Regions from separate parts of the Streptomyces syringium genome, predicted to be linked through region 4. Evidence: riboswitches for the same ligand, from Rfam matches in the RefSeq annotation. Region 4 holds a riboswitch; each other region holds the start of a gene.

Region 1 (4,129 bases), 2.6 Mb from region 4:
GTAACGACGGGCCAGTAACTCCTCGATGAGCCGGCTGCCGGGCGGGTGGGCCCCGGAGACGATGTCGTCGCGGATCGCCGCGCACACGGCGTGCGCGGAAATGCGGCCGCCTTCTCGCACTGCGTCGCCATTGCCGGTCACGTGGGGCCCCACATCGGTGAACCTCCGCCTTAATCCCCGCGAAACGCGGCCGATTGACGTCTGTTCGGCGACTCTATGGCAATAGCCGGGGATTTCCGATGGGAGACCGGAATCCATGGCTATTTTTTGGCCAACGGGCCGGTGGATACGCCTGGTCGACGCGTCCGGCCAACGCGAAGGCCCCGGCCGGAGCCGGGGCCTTCGCGAAAGATGAGTGCGGGACTTGCGCCCCGGAGGCGACGGTCAGACGCTGACGCCGTGCGCGCGCAGGTAGGCGACGGGGTCGATGTCGGAGCCGTAGTCGGCACCCGTACGGGCCTCGAAGTGCAGGTGCGGGCCGGTGACGTTGCCCGTGGAGCCGGAGATGCCGATCTGCTGCCCCGCGGTGACCGTCTGGCCGGCGCTGACGCTGATCGAGGAGAGGTGGCCGTACTGCGTGTAGGTGCCGTCGTTGTGCTTGATGACGACGTTGTTGCCGTACGCGCCGCCCCAGCCCGCCTCGACGACGGTGCCGGCGCCCACGGACTGCACCGTCGAGCCCTCGGCGGCGTGGAAGTCGACGCCGGTGTGGCTGCCGGAGGACCACAGGCCGCTGGAGGCCTTGTAGGAGGTGGAGACGTAACTGCCGTCGATCGGGGAGACGTAGGCGTTGAGACGCTTGCGCTCCTCGTCGCGGGCGGCGCGCTCCTTCTCGGCGCGCTCGGCCTCGGCCTTGCGCTTGGCCTCGTCCGCGCGCTGCTTGGCGTCCGCGGCCTTCTGCTTCGCGTCGGCCTCCGCCTTCAGCCGCGCCTCGGCCTCGTAGGCGGCGCTCTGCTGGGTGTCGGCCTGGGCGTCGATCCGGTCGGCGGTCTCGTCACCCATGACGACGGCCTGGGTGAGGCCGGTGTCCTGGACGCGCGGGGCGTCGTCGGTGGCGGCGATCGCCGGAGCGGCGAAGCCGGCGACCACACCGGTGGCGGTGAGCGTGGCGATGCCCGCCACGTTCGCGCTCACGCGGACGGCGCGGCTCGGACGACGATGCTTGCCAGTGGCACCTATGAACGCCATGGGTGTGGCCATTCCTTTCCTTCCTTCTCGCCTACCGGGTTAGCTGACGGGTTCGGAGCAGGAAGGTCTCCTACGGCTCCCTCCGGGAAGGGACCCGATTCACCCCAGGGACTGTGGGTCCCCGGCTCCCCTGGCTCGCGCCATTGGGGACTCGGCGATGACTGACCGGTGCCGCGGATGCGACTCACATCTGACGGTCAGCCGGACTGACGCTAATCGGGGTGCGTTTCGATCGACAAACAGAACCGAGGTTTTGTGTCGTACGCCACACTCCAGACGTGCAACCTCTCCTTCAAAACGGACATAAGGGAGGCACGCGAGCCCCGTTGGCCCCGCGTGCCTCCCTTATGCGCTTATCTGCTGACCAGTTGGCCGTCCCGTGCGGGCGCTGCCGACCGCACCCGGCCGCGACCGGTCACCGCTCCGACGTGCCGTCAGCCCTGGACGACCGTCACCGCTCCGATGCCCAGTGCCTTGACGGGCTCCAGGATCTCCGCGGCGTCACCGACGAGGACCGTCACGAGGCGGTCGGCCGGGAACGCGCTCACGACGGCCGCGGTGGCCTCCACGGTGCCCGTCTCCGCGAGGCGCTCGTACAGGTGCGCCTGGAAGTCGTCCGGGAGGTGCTGCTCGACCTGGTCGGCGAGCGTGCCCGCGACGGCGGCGGCCGTCTCGTACTTGAGCGGGGCGACGCCCACGAGGTTCTGCACGGCGACGTCGCGCTCGGCGTCGGTCAGCCCCTCGGCGGCCAGGGTGCGCAGCACGGTCCACAGGTCGGCCAGCGCCGGTCCGGTGGACGCGGTGTCGACGGAGCCGCTGATGGCGAGCATCGCGGCGCCGGTGCCGTCGGGCGCCGAGCGGAGCACCTGGCCGAAGGAGCGCACACCGTAGGTGTAGCCCTTCTCCTCGCGCAGGACGCGGTCCAGGCGGGAGGTGAGGGTGCCGCCGAGGCAGTACGTGCCGAGCACCTGGGCGGGCCAGACGCGGTCGTGCCGGTCGCCGCCGATCCGGCCGATGAGGAGCTGGGTCTGCACCGCGCCGGGGCGGTCGACGATCACGACGCGGCCGGAGTCGTCCGCGGTGATCGGCGGTACGGGCCGGGGCTCGGCTGCGGAGCCGGTCCACGCGCCGAGGGACTCGGCCAGCGCCTTGTCGAGGTCGACACCGGTGAAGTCGCCGACGACCACGGCGGTCGCCGTGGCGGGGCGGACGTGCGCCTCGTAGAAGGCGCGGACGGCGGCGGCGTCGATGCGCTCGACGGTCTCCTCGGTGCCCTGGCGGGGGCGGGACATCCGCGACTCGGCGGGGAAGAGCTCCTTGGAGAGCGCCACGGCGGCCCGGCGGGCGGGGTTGGCCAGCTCGTGCGGGATCTCGTCCAGCCGGTTGCGGACGAGGCGCTCGACCTCGCCGTCGGGGAACGCGGGGGCGCGCAGGGCGTCGGCGAGCAGACCGAGCGCCTTGGGCAGCCGGGAAGCGGGGACCTCCAGCGAGACCCGGACGCCGGGGTGGTCGGCGTGCGCGTCGAGGGTGGCCCCGCAGCGCTCCAGCTCGGCCGTGAACTCCTCGGCGGTGTGCCGGTCGGTGCCCTCGGACAGGGCGCGCGCCATGATCGTGGCGACGCCGTCGAGCCCCTGCGGCTCGGCGTCCAGGGGCGCCGCGAGGTTGATCTCGACGGCGACGACCTGCTGGCCGGGGCGGTGGCAGCGCAGCACGGTGAGGCCGTTGGGCAGCTCACCGCGCTCGGGGGCCGGGAAGGCCCACGGGGTGGCCTCGCCGGGCTGCGGCCGGGGGTGGAAGTCCATCGAAGGGCCTGCGGTCCGCGTGCTGCTCGCGGGTGCGGCGTCGCTCACTGGGCCGTCTCGCTTTCCGTTGCGTTTCCTGCGTTCTCGTCGGCCTCGGGGGCGGTCGGCTCGTACACCAGCACGGCGCGGTTGTCGGGGCGCAGCCGGGCCGCGGCGACCTCCCGCACCTCCTCGGCGGTGATGTCCAGGACCCGGTCGACCGCGCTGAGGGCGAGCTGCGGGTCGCCGAACAGGACCGCGTAGCGGCACAGTTCGTCCGCGCGGCCGCTGACCGTGGCGAGCCGGTCCAGCCACTCGCGCTCCAGCTGGGCCTGGGCGCGCTCCATCTCCTCCGGGGTCGGCCCCTCGGCGGCGAAGCGGGCCAGCTCCTCGTCGACGGCGGTCTCGATGTCCGGGACCTCGACGCCGCCGGACGTCTTGACGTCCAGCCAGCCGAGCGAGGGGGCGCCGGCGAGCCGCAGCAGGCCGAAGCCGGCGGCGACGGCGGTGCGGTCGTGGCGGACCAGGCGGTTGTGGAGCCGGGAGGACTCGCCGCCGCCGAGGACGGTGAGGGCGAGGTCGGCGGCGTCGGCCTCACGGGTGCCGTCGTGCGGCAGACGGTAGGCGGCCATCAGGGCGCGGGAGGGGACCTCCTCGCGCACGACCTCGCGCAGCTGCTCGCCGATGACGTCGGGAAGGCTGCCGTCGCGCGGCGGCTGCTTGCCGTCGTGGGCGGGGATGGAGCCGAAGTACTTCTCGATCCAGGCGAGCGTCTGCTCGGTGTCGATGTCGCCGACGACCGACAGGACGGCGTTGCCCGGCGCATAGTACGTGCGGAAGAAGGCGCGCGCGTCCTCCAGGGAGGCGGCGTCCAGGTCGGCCATCGAGCCGATCGGGGTGTGGTGGTACGGGTGGCCGTCGGGGTAGGCCATGGCCGTCAGCTTCTCGAACGCGGTGCCGTAGGGCACGTTGTCGTAGCGCTGGCGGCGCTCGTTCTTGACGACGTCGCGCTGGTTCTCCATCGACTCCTCGTCGAGGGCGGTCAGCAGCGACCCCATCCGGTCGGCCTCGAGCCACAGGGCCAGCTCCACCTGGTGGGCCGGCATGGTCTCGAAGTAATTGGTGCGCTCGAAGCTGGTGGTGCCGTTGAGCGAGCCGCC
Region 2 (4,129 bases), 2.3 Mb from region 4:
GGCGACCTGGTTGCGGGTGGCCGTGCGGGCGCCGGACGGGTCGGGGACGGCCCCCCAGGTGACGGGCCCCGAGGTCCCGGAGCCCATGGTGAGCACCTCGAGCTTCCCGGCCGAGAGATCACCCCAGGTGGTGGGGGTGAAGCGGTAGAAGCAACCGTCGGTGACGTCCTCGGTCAGATAGACGACCTTGCGGACCGGGTCGGCGGCGGCCGCTTCGTGCTTGAAGCGGCCCATCGCGTCGCGCCGCACCGCCGCCTTCACGCCCCACGGGTCGGTCTCGTAGACGTAGCCGCGGTCGACCTCCTCGCAGGACAGCCAGGTGTTCCACGGCGTCCTGCCGCCCGCGCAGTTCTGGCGGGTGCCGGAGAGCACGCGGTACGCCGCGACGACGGTTCCGGCGGCATCGAAGCGCAGCGCGCTCGCTCCTCCGGAGGGGTTGATCTCCGAGTTGGAGACGTAGATCCAGCCGGTGCCGTCGGCGTAACAGGCGCCGCCGTCCGGGGCGTTGTGCCAGGTGTAGGAGGTGCCGGAGACCTTCTGTCCGGACCGGGCGACGATCCGGGCACTGAAACCCTTCGGCAGCCGGAGACCATTGCCGTCGGCGGCGCCGAGCGGTCCGTAGGGTCCGGCGCCCGGCTGGGCCGGGCTCGCGTAGGCGGCGCTCCACAGTGAGCCGCCGAGGGCGGCGGCCGAGGTGCCGACGACGGCCGCGCGCAGGAAGGTGCGACGTTCCACGGTCACTCCAGGGGACTTGGGGGGTGCCTCGTCACCGACCGGCGGCGAGGCCTGGTCTCCCGGACCATAAAAGCGCAGAGTTGACAGTACATCAACAAGAAGTGAACTGAGGTGATCAATTGCGTCGGCGCACGGGAATCCCCCTGTTCCGGATCCCGCATATCCGGAACAGGGGGATGAACGCCAAGGCTCTGGGCCGTCAGTGCCCGTCGTGCGCGCTGTTCCCGGAACCGTTGCCCGTGAGGATCGGGATCTCGTCCAGGATGTGCGACAGCTGGTCGTCCCCGTCGCTGATCGTGGAGTTGTCGGTGCACTGCTGCTGCTGCTGCGAGGTGAGGATCGGGATGTCCTGGACACCGATGTTGAGCAGCGCGATGAGGGACTGGACACCGATCTTGCCGATACCCAGGCACGGCTTGTTGAGCGTGCCCTGGATCAGGCTCATCTGCGGGCTCTGCTTGCCGCCGGTCTTGGTGTTGCCGTAACCGGTCTTCGCGGCGTTGCCATTGGCGACGTCACCGTTGTCGTTGCCGATCGCCATCGCGGGAGCGGTGATGGCGCCGACCGCGGAAACCGTCATCGCGGTCGTGGCGAGTACCTTCTTGAGCACGTCCATGCCTTTCGATCGATTAGCGCCCCTCACAAGGAAGCGACCTGAGTAACTCCGGTCGATTTAAGAAGTTCCGGACATTCACTCATTTGAGCCAGCCGGACCATGGGCGACACCATCGAAAGGCAACCGTCAAAGGGCCACCGACCGCCCGGGAGACAGGGCGGGCCATTGCGCACGCACGCGCGGCGCACTTCCGGGGCGGCCAATGGGGTGACGGCGCCCGGGCGTTTCGGATTCGGCTGGTAGCGTGCTGCGCGCAGCGGTGCCTCCGCAGCCGTCAGCCCGCCCGGACATTGCCCCCACAAGAGCGTCCGGGCGGGCTTTTGAACAGCCTCAAGGGCTACTTGACGCGGCCGTACCAGACACTGTTCGTCCAGATCTTCTCCAGCCGCACGGACTTGCCCGGCTTCGGAGAGTGCCAGATCTGATTCTTCCCGGCGTAGATCCCCACGTGGTAGACGTTGCTGCCCGAGTGGAAGAACACCAGGTCGCCCGGCTGTCGTGAGCCGGCCGAAAGGTGCCTGGTCTTGTTGTACTGCGAAGCCGCGGTGCGCGGCAGCGCCTTACCCGCCTTCTTGAAGGCGTACAGCGTCAGGCCCGAGCAGTCGAAACGGTTCGGACCGGTGGCGCCGTACTGATACGGCGACCCCTTCTTGGAGGCCGCGATCTGCAGCGCCTTCGTTCCCGGAGTCGCCGCCTGTGCGTCGGTTGCCAGTGTCGGGATCAGCATCGACGCGGTGACGGTGGCTGCGGTCAGAACCGATGCGGTTCCGGCCCGGGAAAGCAGTGCGGGTATGCCAGGGAACGCAGACATGCCAAAGCCCTTCGTCATCCGCCTACGAAAGGTGACCTGTCGGGTTCGGGCTGACAAAGTTGCCCGGCCACATACGTGGCTTCACCCCAAGAACCACTGCCATCGTGGTTCGTCGTGCTTGGGTCTCCCGCTCCTGCCGATCCTTGATCTGAATCTGCACCCGGACGGCGGCAGGACTCGGCGTCCGCCCGGGTCGCCCGCCTCTGTGACGGGTTCTTGTGTTCGAGCAGAGATCCTGCATCATCGACCGCTCAAAATCAGAGCCCAAACGGCCTTCTGTGAACTTGTTCACTTCGCGTCGACTCGAGGAACCGGCGGCTGATTTCGCCCCGCCCGAACCTCCGTCAACAGCCCCCGCACAGCGGAAATCAGTGTCGGGCGGAGCCTGAAAGCGGCTGGATATCAAGGGAGTTACCGGCGGTCGCGGCCGAATCCCGTCGAGCACCGGAAGAACGGCCCGGGGTGCACACCCGGCGGTTCCGCCGGCCACCCCGCCCGACGACTGAATGGCAGCCTCCGCATTATCCGCGACCAGGGCGGACTGACGGGTGATGAGCGACCGCAACCCCTCGCGTTCGACGGCGACGACGGCGGATCCTTCGCGCGACCCAAAGTGTGGACGGCTCCCCACTTAGTGCTACGGTCGGTCCGTCAACTGGGGGCCCATCCCCACTTGGGCTCCGGTCATGCCCCGGAGACGACGAAGGGAACGCTTGTGTCCACGCCAACGCTCGAGGACCTCACGCCCGCCGGCACGGACTTCGCCAAGGACCCGCATCCGCTCTACGCGAGCCTGCGGGAGCGGGGGCCCGTCCATCGGGTGCGGACCCCCGACGGGCGCGAGTCCTGGCTGATCGTCGGCAACGACGAGGCCCGGGCCGCCCTGACGGACCCCCGGCTGCGCAACGACATCCGCTACTCGCCGGACTGGGAGGACGACGGCGGCTACGCGATCGGGCTGAACATGCTCCAGGTCGACCCGCCGCACCACACGCGCCTGCGCAAGTTCGTCGCCAAGGAGTTCACCCCGCGCCGCATCGAGGAGCTGCGCCCGCGCATCTCGCGGTGGACCGGCGAACTCCTGGACGCGATGCTGCCGCTCGGCCGCGCCGACCTCGTGGAGTCCTTCGCGCTGCCACTGCCGCTGACGGTCATCTGTGAGCTGCTCGGGGTGCCCGTCGGCGACCGCGCGGCGTTCCGTGAGTGGTCCAACGAGGTCGTCCTCCCCAGCAGCCCGGAAGCCGCCGGTGCCGCGGCCCAGGCGATGACCGCGTACTTCGTCTCGCTCATCGAGGCCAAGCGGCAGTCGCCCGGCGACGATCTCCTCAGTGCCCTGACCACCGCCACGGACGACGACGGCGACCGGCTCTCACCCGACGAACTGCTGGGCATGGCCTTCGTCCTGCTCGTCGCCGGCCACGAGACCACCGTCAACCTCATCTCCAGCGGCGTCCACGAGCTGCTGCGCCACCCCGACCAGCTGGCGGCACTGCGCGCCGACTGGTCCCTGCTCGACGGCGCGATCGAGGAGATGCTCCGCTACGGCTGCCCGGTGGAGCGGTGCGCCTTCCGCTACACCGCCGAGCCGGTGGAGATCGGCGGCACCACCGTCCCCGCCAGGGAACCGGTGATCGTCGTGCTCGCCGCGGCGGCCCGCGATCCCCGGCACTTCCCCGACCCCGACCGCTTCGACATCCGCCGCGAGGCCCGTGGGCACCTCGCCTTCGGTCACGGTGTCCACCACTGCATCGGCGCCCCGCTCGCCCGGATGGAGGCGGCCATCGCCCTCAAGGCGCTGCTGGAGCGCTGCCCGGACCTCGCCTTCGACGTCGACCCCGCCGCGCTTTCCTGGCGGCCCAGCATGGCGCTGCGCGGGCTGCTCGCCCTGCCGGTGAGGTTCACACCGCAGCGGTAGCGCGCGGCTTTCCGGGGCGGACGTACGGGTGGCCCGAACCCGTCGGAGACCG
Region 3 (4,129 bases), 1.9 Mb from region 4:
ATGAGGAATCCGAGGCCCACCACAACCACCGTGGCCCACAGGATCACCCGTGGTTGGCGCCACGGGACGGACGCAATTCTTCGGTTTATTCGCGAGAAAAACCGTGATGCTATAGATATCAATTGTTTGGCCGATGTGTTAGACGTTAGCTAAATAAAGCGACCCTTCGCGCCGGATACCATGATTTTCCGGTGAAGGACGGGCGATGACGGCAATCGTCGTGAGCTCGAACATGCTATCGGAGCGCTGTGGGGCGGCTTCGCCGGTCACGGCCCGCCCGGCGGCTCGGCGTCGCGATCAAGGATTTCGACCGGCGCGCGAGCCGAGAACTCCGAAGACGTGCGCCTCAGCCGGCGGCCAGCGTGCGGTCGAGAAGGGGAAGCAGACGGTCCCAGTGGCGCCGCAGCCCGGAGGGGTCGAACGCGTCGGTGTCGGCCATGGTGAAACCGTGCAGGGTGCCGGGGTAGACCTCGGTGGTGTGCGTGACACCCGCGGCGTCCAGGGCCTGGCGGAGCTCGCCGATGGTCTGGGGCGTCATGTCGTTCTCCGCGAGACCGAGGTGGACCTCGGCGGCGAGCTCGGGGATGTCGCGGTGCGGGCTGTCCGGCGCGTCGGTGACCAGGAAGCCGGGGTGGAATCCGGCGACGGCGGCCACCCGGCCGGGGTGGGCCGTCGCGGTGCGCATCGCCAAGGCGGCGCCCATGCAGTAGCCGATCACGGCGACCGGTCCGGCACCCACCTCGGGCTGGGCGGTGAGGAATCCGAGGTAGGCGTCGGCATCGCGCAGGACACGCTCGGAGGTGTGCGCCTTGACCAAGGGCATCAGCCGCTCGAAGACCGCCGGCCGGACCTCTTCCCCGATGTGCCCGGGAAGTTCGATCACCGGCGCCGGGCCGTGCCGGTAGTAGAGGTTGGGGACGAGCACGTAGTACCCGTGCCCGGCCAGCTCGCGGGCCATCTCCTCCAGCACGGGCCGCACGCCGAAGGCGTCCGGGTACAGCAGCACCCCCGGGTGCCGCCCGCCACCGTCGGGAAAAGCGGCGAAAGCGTCGGCCTGGCCGTCCGCGGTGGGAATCTGCAGAGACTTGGTGGGCATGGCGGATCATCCTTCCTTGCCCCGATGCCCGCGCACAAGGGTTGAGTCAACGACGGGCCGGGGCCCACCACCCCGGCACCGCCGCGCTCACGCCCAGAGCGAAACCACGTCCGATCCGTTGCCGCGCCGAGCCGCGCTGAGCCATGCTCATCCGAACGATCTGTACGTCCTGTACATTTTTTACGGACGAGGAGTGCCACCATGCACCGACCCACGGCCCGCTATGTCCTGCCCGAGTTCACGGAGCGCACGAGCACCGGCGCCCGCACGATGGACCCGTACTCCAAGCTGCTGTCCGAGCGCATCGTCTTTCTGGGCACGCAGATCGACGACACCTGCGCCGGCGATGTGATCGCACAGCTCATGTACCTCGAACACGCGGCGCCCGAGCGGGACATCTCGCTCTACATCAACTCCCCCGGCGGCTCCTTCCCCGCCATGTGCGCCATCTACGACACGATGCGCTACATCGGCTGCGACGTGGAGACGATCTGCCTGGGCCAGGCCGCCTCGTCCGCCGCCGTGCTGCTCACCGCCGGCACCCCGGGCAAGCGACTGGCGCTGCCGAACGCGCGCGTCCTCATTCATCAGCCGTCCCTCAGCGAACCGGTCCAGGGCCAGCCCTCCGATCTGGAGATCCAGGCGGGGGAGATGTCGCGCATGCGGGACACGCTGACGGAGATGCTGGTGCGGCACACGGGGCAGAGCGTGGAGCGGGTCGACCGGGACATCGAGCGGGACACCGTCTTCGACGCCGCGGCCGCGGTGGCGTACGGGCTCGTCGACCGGCTCACCTCCAGCCGCAAGGGCCCGGGCGTGCCGCTCGGCGCGAGGTGAGCCGCGATGTGGCCGCCCCAACTGCCACCCCTGCCCGCCCTGACCCGCGCCGAGGGCGAATTGGTGGACCGGTATCTGGAAGTACTGGATCTTCTGGGCCGGATCAACCCGGCCCGCGCGCATGACACGTACGCCGGACTACGGGCGGCGCAGGCTCTGGTGGTCGCGGCGACGGGGCTGCGCGAGGCGTTGACGCTCATGCACGAGCGAGGCGAACGCGAGGTGCACACCGGAACACTCGCGCGGGCGATGCTGGTCCTGGACGGGGAGCGGCGGGCCGCACGGGTCACCATGCCGCCGAACACGCCGGGCTGATGAGCCCGGACGCGCGCCGGAACGACCGGCCGGGCGACACCTCAACGCGATCTCCCGCAGACAGCGGACCCTGCGTAGACATCGCGCAGTGATCGATCCGAGCCGCGCGCGCACGAGGCGATCACGGAGATCAACTCGCCGCAGGTGAACGGCTCAACAGGGTTGAGCGGTGGGCGTCAAACCGTCCGGTGTCCACCCGAACACGCCAGAGGTGACCAGGCTCACATATCACCGGATCCTCTCGGAATCCGTGCCGCGGCTGCGCCAAGATCCAGGCGACGACAAGACCCCGCCACCGCGGCGGGGCGGTCCGGGCGGACGCCGAATCCTGCCGCCGCCCGGATGACTGGTCGACACGAGTGCATCGGCAGGAGTGGAGGACCCGAGTACGGCGGGACGACCGGCACCACTGGCCGTCCCTTGGGGTGAAGCCGCCTCGGCGGCCGGGCATCTTCGCCTGCCCGAACCCGACAGGTCATCCTTCATAGGCGGCAGACGAAGGGTTGCGTATGGCCGCGCACAAACGACCAACGAAGTTCTCCAGGGCCAAGGCCGCCTCGGCCCTCACCCTCGCAGCCGTCGGCGCCTCGGTGCTGGTGCCCGGCGGTTCGCCCGACGCCGAGGCCGCGAACGTCTCCACCCTCGCCCTGCGGATAGCGGAATCGAAGCAGGGCGCTCCCTACCAGTGGGGCGCGACGGGACCGTACAGCTTCGACTGCTCGGGGCTGACGCAGTACTCGTACAAGCGGGTCGGCAAAAAGCTGCCCCGTACCGCCGCCGCCCAGTACAACCGCGCCCGCCATGTGCCCGGCTCCGCCCGCCAACGCGGGGACCTGGTGTTCTTCCACTCCGCCGGCGGCGTCTATCACGTGGGCATCTACGTCGGGAACGGCAGGATCCTGCATGCTCCCAAGACCGGCGCGGTCGTCCGCCACGAGCGGATCTGGACCAGAAGCGTCAGCTACGGCCGCGTGAACTGAAAGCGCCGACGGTGGCGTGCCGCGACGGCCGCCCCCGCCACCGTCCTCGCCTCCCTGTGCGCCGACACGGCAAAGGGTGTGTTCCCACCCGCCGACGGCGGACACGACTGTGGTGCCGCGGCCCCTCGTTCGCGACGGGGGCCGCCGGCCCCGACCGGGCACACGGTCGCCTTCACCGGCAGCGATCCGGAACGGGTAAGGGCGCGCCTGCCCGCCGGTGACCTGCCCGAGCCGCTCGACCCGCCTTGTCCGCGAGCACCGTGCGATCACCGTGCGAGCCCCTGGGCCGGGTGGTGGACCCCTCGGCCTTCTCGAGGCCACGGGGCCCACCGCCCGGCCCACAGCCGCGCGGGGCGGTCAGGGTACGGGCACCGTCCAGGGCAGACAGATCCAGACCGTCTTGCCGCCGTCGGCCGTCGGGGTGACCGACAGTCTGCCGCCGCGCTCGGCGGTCAGACAGCGGATGATGACCATGCCGCGGCCGTTGTCCTGCTGGACGGCGGCGGGCAGCCTTCTCGGATAGCGGGGGTGACTGTCCGTGACGCCGATGCGCAGCTGCTCCTCCCGGTCGAGCCGGACGTCCACGGTGAAGGTGGGCGACTGGCCGCGGGTGTGCTGCACGGCGTTGGTGGCGAGTTCGGAGACGATCAGCCGAACCGTGTCGGCGTCCTCGGTGCCGTCCGCCAGCCCCCATTCCGCCAGTACACGCGCGACATAGCGGCGCGCGTCGGACACCGAGGCGGGGGCGCTCGGCAGGGTTACGGTTGCTTCCTGGTGATCCGCCATGGCGCTGTCCCTTTCCTACCGAGGCCGGGCTCCGACGCGTGACGCAGGGCACTGACGCGGTGACGTCGGGAGCGGTCTCGGACGGCTCTTCGTCACAGAGTGCCACCGTCGGCGT
Region 4 (4,129 bases):
GTCGAAGGCCTTCACCCCGCGCCGCGTCGCCGAGTTCGCCCCGCGCGTGCAGGAGCTCACCGACCAGCTCATCGATGCCTTCATCGAGAAGGGCGAGGCGGATCTGATCCACGAGTTCGCCTTCCCGCTGCCCATCTACGCGATCTGCGACCTGCTCGGTGTGCCCCGCGAGGACCAGGACGACTTCCGCGACTGGGCGGGCATGATGATCCGCCACGGCGGAGGGCCGCGCGGCGGGGTGGCCCGGTCGGTGAAGAAGATGCGCGGCTATCTCGCCGAGCTGATCCACCGCAAGCGGGAAGAACTGGGCGAAGGAGGCGACGACGACCTCATCTCCGGCCTCATCCGCGCCAGCGACCACGGCGAGCACCTCACGGAGAACGAGGCCGCCGCGATGGCCTTCATCCTGCTGTTCGCCGGCTTCGAGACCACCGTGAATCTGATCGGCAACGGCGTCTACGCCCTGCTGCGCAACCCCGGCGAGCGCGAGCGCCTGCAACGCGCCCTGGCGGAGGGCGACGAGAGCCTGCTCGCCACCGGTGTGGAGGAACTGCTGCGTTACGACGGGCCGGTGGAGCTCGCTACCTGGCGGTTCGCGACCGAGCCGATCACCCTGGGCGGGCAGCGCATCGCCGCCGGCGACCCCGTGCTCGTCGTGCTCGCGGCCGCCGACCGCGACCCCGAGCGGTTCGCCGAGCCGGACACCCTCGACCTGTCCCGGCGTGACAATCAGCACCTCGGCTACGGGCACGGCATCCACTACTGCCTGGGCGCGCCGCTCGCCCGGCTGGAGGGCCAGGCCGCGCTCGCGACCCTGCTGCGCCGCCTGCCGGACCTGCGACTCGCCGCCGACCCGGAGGAGTTGAGGTGGCGCGGCGGGCTGATTATGCGTGGTCTACGCACGCTTCCGGTGGAATTCACTGCGCGTATCAGATGACCATACGTCAACTCACGTGACCTTCGCGTGACCTCCGCTACACCGGCTTGTGACTCCTGTGGTCCGTCGCTATGTTCGACCACCATCAACTGAGCCGCCAACGAGAGGCCAACGCATGCGCTCCGGCAACGGTAGACACCGCAGACCCCGTCAGGTACCGGCGATCGTGGTCGCGGCGGGGGTGACGGGCGCGTCCCTCGCCATGCCGCTGCTCGCCGCCACCGGCGCGAACGCCGCGGAGGCCGAGACGTGGGACAAGGTCGCCCGGTGCGAGAGCGGAGGCGTCTGGAGCTCCAACGCCGGCAACGGCTTCTTCGGCGGACTGCAGATGACGCAGGAGATGTGGCAGCAGAACGGCGGTACGGACTACGCGCCGCGCCCCGACCTCGCCAGCCGCTCGCAGCAGATCGCCGTGGCCGAGAAGATCCTCGCGAGCCGCGGCCCGGACGCCTGGCCGAGCTGCGCGGTGTCCTCGGGGCTCGCGAAGGGCGGCAAGGCGCCGGAGGTCAACCCCGGCAGCACGCACACCCCCGAGCCGGAGGCGCCCGCCAAGCCCGCGCCGACGCGCAACACCCCCTCCACCCCGTCGACCCCCTCTCCCGACTCCTCCGAGACCGAGAAGCCGTCCGAACCCTCCTCCTCGCCGTCCCCCTCGTCCCCGTCGTCCCCCGACTCCTCTCCCTCGCCGTCCGCGCCCACAGGGACCGACGAGCCGACCGGCAAGCCCACCGAGCCGGTGCCCGGCGACTCCGCGCACCCCACGGACGGATCGTCCGAGGGCGGCAAGCACCGCAAGCCCTCCACGGACGACCCCACCGAGATCCCCTCGACCACACCCGGCACCCCCTCCGGCACGCCGACGCCCGACGGCACCGACGGCTCGGACGGCACGGACGGCGCGAACGGCACGGACAAGGAGCACTCCGGGACGCCGCGTTCGGACGACGGCCGCGCCTCGCGCGACGGGGGTACGCGCACGGACCAGCCGGGCGCCGGCGACTACACGGTGCGCCCCGGTGACAATCTGTCAGCCATTGCGGAGCAGCACGCCGTCGAGGGCGGCTGGTCCTCCCTCTATGAGGACAACAAGAAGGTGGTAGGGGCCGATCCGGACCTGATCCAGCCTGGTCAGAAGCTTGAGGTCAAGAAAAAAGCCGGGAAATAGAGCAGACTTCGCGGGGAATGTCCGTTCCAGTCGAAAGTGAGACATGGGTCTCGTTGACTTCTGGTCGGAAGGCGCTCGTCCGGAGTTTGTTCATGGTCTCTCACCTGCGGAAACAAGGTGTTCCCGTGGGTAACAAGAGGCAACTGTGGCTGGAATCAGGGGTTTGAACCCGTACGCCGGCTGTGTCTAACGTCGTCACCGCTCGCCACCGCGAGCACCACGGCCGCCACGCCGAATCCTGCCGGCGGCCGGAGGGGTCGTCGCGAAAGCGCCGTAGGCAGGAGCGGGGGAACCAAGGTAGGCGCCGGAACGGCCCAGCCGGTCATTCGACCGACGGGGGCGGGACGGCTTGGGGTGAAGCCGAGTGTGCACCGCACACCAGGCCGGGCAACTCACAGCCCGAACCCGACAGCTCACCTCGTAGGCGTCGGTGAGGAAACGACTCATGTCCAAGGGCAAGCACCGTCGTCCGTCCAAGGCCGTTCGCATCGTCACGCTCGCCGGTGTCGCCGGTGTCGCCGTGGCCGCGCCCCTGATGGCCGCGACCTCCGCCAGCGCCGCCTCCGTCGACACCTGGGACGCCGTCGCGCAGTGCGAGTCCGGTGGCAACTGGTCCATCAACACCGGCAACGGCTACTACGGCGGCCTGCAGTTCTCGCAGTCGTCCTGGAACGCCGCCGGCGGCCAGGCCTACGCCGACCGCGCCGACCACGCCACCAAGAGCCAGCAGATCGCCGTCGCCGAGAAGCTGCTCGCCATGCAGGGCCCGGGTGCCTGGGGCTGCGCCGGCGCCGGTGGCCTGACCGCCGGCGGCCCGAAGGCCGACGTCGACACCTCCGGCTCCTCCTCCTCGTCCTCGCGCGGCACCTCCACCAAGTCGCACGCGGACCGCAGCGAGCGCCAGGCCCCGAAGCAGCAGGCCGCCCCGAAGGCCGCCCCGCAGGCCCAGGCCGACGACGAGGACGACGCCCCGGCCCCGGCCCCGAAGGCCACCCCGAAGTCCTTCAAGAAGGGCGACGGCGAGTACGAGGTCAAGGCCGGCGACACCCTCGCCAAGATCGCCGAGGCCAAGAAGGTCAAGGGCGGCTGGCAGAAGCTGCACGAGCTCAACAAGGACATCGTCGAGAACGCCGACCTGATCTTCGTGGGCCAGCAGCTGCACCTCAGCTGATCCGGCGGGCCGGCCACCGCGCCGCGCCCCCAGTGCTCACAGCGGACCGCCCCGCTCCGACGCGCCTTCCCCCCGGGGCGCGCCGGAGCGGGGCTCCGCCGTTTCCGGGGACGACTCGACTGCCCGGCCCCCGGTGTCCGGATTCTCCGCTCGGCGAACACATCGGCTATTCGTCCGATGATCTCGGCATTTGTGCGGTTTTTCGGCTCGCCAGGTGGTCCACCGGCGGGGGGAACCCCCGGAGCCCGTTAGGCTCGGGGGCAGAACTTCAGACACACACGAAGGAGACGCACGTGCCGTCTATCGACGTCGTCGTAGCTCGCGAGATCCTCGACTCGCGAGGCAACCCCACGGTCGAGGTCGAGGTCGGCCTCGACGACGGCTCCACGGGCCGTGCGGCCGTGCCGTCCGGCGCCTCCACCGGCGCCTTCGAGGCCATCGAGCTCCGCGACGGTGACAAGAACCGCTACCTCGGCAAGGGTGTCGAGAAGGCCGTCCTCGCCGTCATCGAGCAGATCGGCCCGGAGCTCGTCGGCTACGACGCCACCGAGCAGCGCCTGATCGACCAGGCCATGTTCGACCTGGACGCCACCGACAACAAGGGCTCGCTCGGCGCCAACGCCATCCTCGGCGTCTCCCTCGCCGTCGCGCACGCCGCCTCCGAGGCGTCCGACCTGCCGCTCTTCCGCTACCTCGGCGGCCCGAACGCGCACCTGCTGCCCGTTCCGATGATGAACATCCTCAACGGTGGGTCGCACGCCGACTCCAACGTGGACATCCAGGAGTTCATGATCGCGCCGATCGGCGCGGAGTCCTTCTCCGAGGCGCTGCGCTGGGGCACCGAGGTCTACCACAC

Evidence for each region. Region 4 has a riboswitch for cyclic di-AMP ahead of JO379_RS13790 (LysM peptidoglycan-binding domain-containing protein). Riboswitches for the same ligand answer to the same signal wherever they lie in the genome.
Region 1: linked by a shared signal. The riboswitch ahead of JO379_RS25540 (M23 family metallopeptidase) and the one ahead of JO379_RS13790 (LysM peptidoglycan-binding domain-containing protein) in region 4 are both predicted to bind cyclic di-AMP.
Region 2: linked by a shared signal. The riboswitch ahead of JO379_RS03945 (C40 family peptidase) and the one ahead of JO379_RS13790 (LysM peptidoglycan-binding domain-containing protein) in region 4 are both predicted to bind cyclic di-AMP.
Region 3: linked by a shared signal. The riboswitch ahead of JO379_RS05290 (C40 family peptidase) and the one ahead of JO379_RS13790 (LysM peptidoglycan-binding domain-containing protein) in region 4 are both predicted to bind cyclic di-AMP.

The regions. Positions count from the first base shown of each region.
Region 1 covers NZ_JAGIOH010000001.1:5,720,382-5,724,510, reverse strand. The annotation lists gene JO379_RS25545 (GntR family transcriptional regulator) at 1-141, opposite strand, end outside; gene JO379_RS25540 (M23 family metallopeptidase) at 385-1,188, opposite strand; cyclic di-AMP (ydaO/yuaA leader) riboswitch at 1,202-1,355, opposite strand; gene JO379_RS25535 (M16 family metallopeptidase) at 1,623-2,990, opposite strand; gene JO379_RS25530 (M16 family metallopeptidase) at 3,035-4,129, opposite strand, start outside.
Region 2 covers NZ_JAGIOH010000001.1:855,190-859,318, forward strand. The annotation lists gene JO379_RS03935 (alkaline phosphatase PhoX) at 1-735, opposite strand, end outside; gene JO379_RS03940 (rodlin) at 935-1,345, opposite strand; gene JO379_RS03945 (C40 family peptidase) at 1,689-2,162, opposite strand; cyclic di-AMP (ydaO/yuaA leader) riboswitch at 2,167-2,331, opposite strand; gene JO379_RS03950 (cytochrome P450 family protein) at 2,878-4,077, shown strand.
Region 3 covers NZ_JAGIOH010000001.1:1,204,266-1,208,394, forward strand. The annotation lists gene JO379_RS05270 (phosphatase PAP2 family protein) at 1-77, opposite strand, end outside; gene JO379_RS05275 (dienelactone hydrolase family protein) at 347-1,096, opposite strand; gene JO379_RS05280 (ATP-dependent Clp protease proteolytic subunit) at 1,298-1,933, shown strand; gene JO379_RS05285 (hypothetical protein) at 1,940-2,248, shown strand; cyclic di-AMP (ydaO/yuaA leader) riboswitch at 2,568-2,753, shown strand; gene JO379_RS05290 (C40 family peptidase) at 2,758-3,228, shown strand; gene JO379_RS05295 (ATP-binding protein) at 3,586-4,014, opposite strand.
Region 4 covers NZ_JAGIOH010000001.1:3,125,400-3,129,528, reverse strand. The annotation lists gene JO379_RS13800 (cytochrome P450 family protein) at 1-937, shown strand, start outside; gene JO379_RS13795 (transglycosylase family protein) at 1,104-2,102, shown strand; cyclic di-AMP (ydaO/yuaA leader) riboswitch at 2,362-2,544, shown strand; gene JO379_RS13790 (LysM peptidoglycan-binding domain-containing protein) at 2,548-3,273, shown strand; gene eno (phosphopyruvate hydratase) at 3,567-4,129, shown strand, end outside.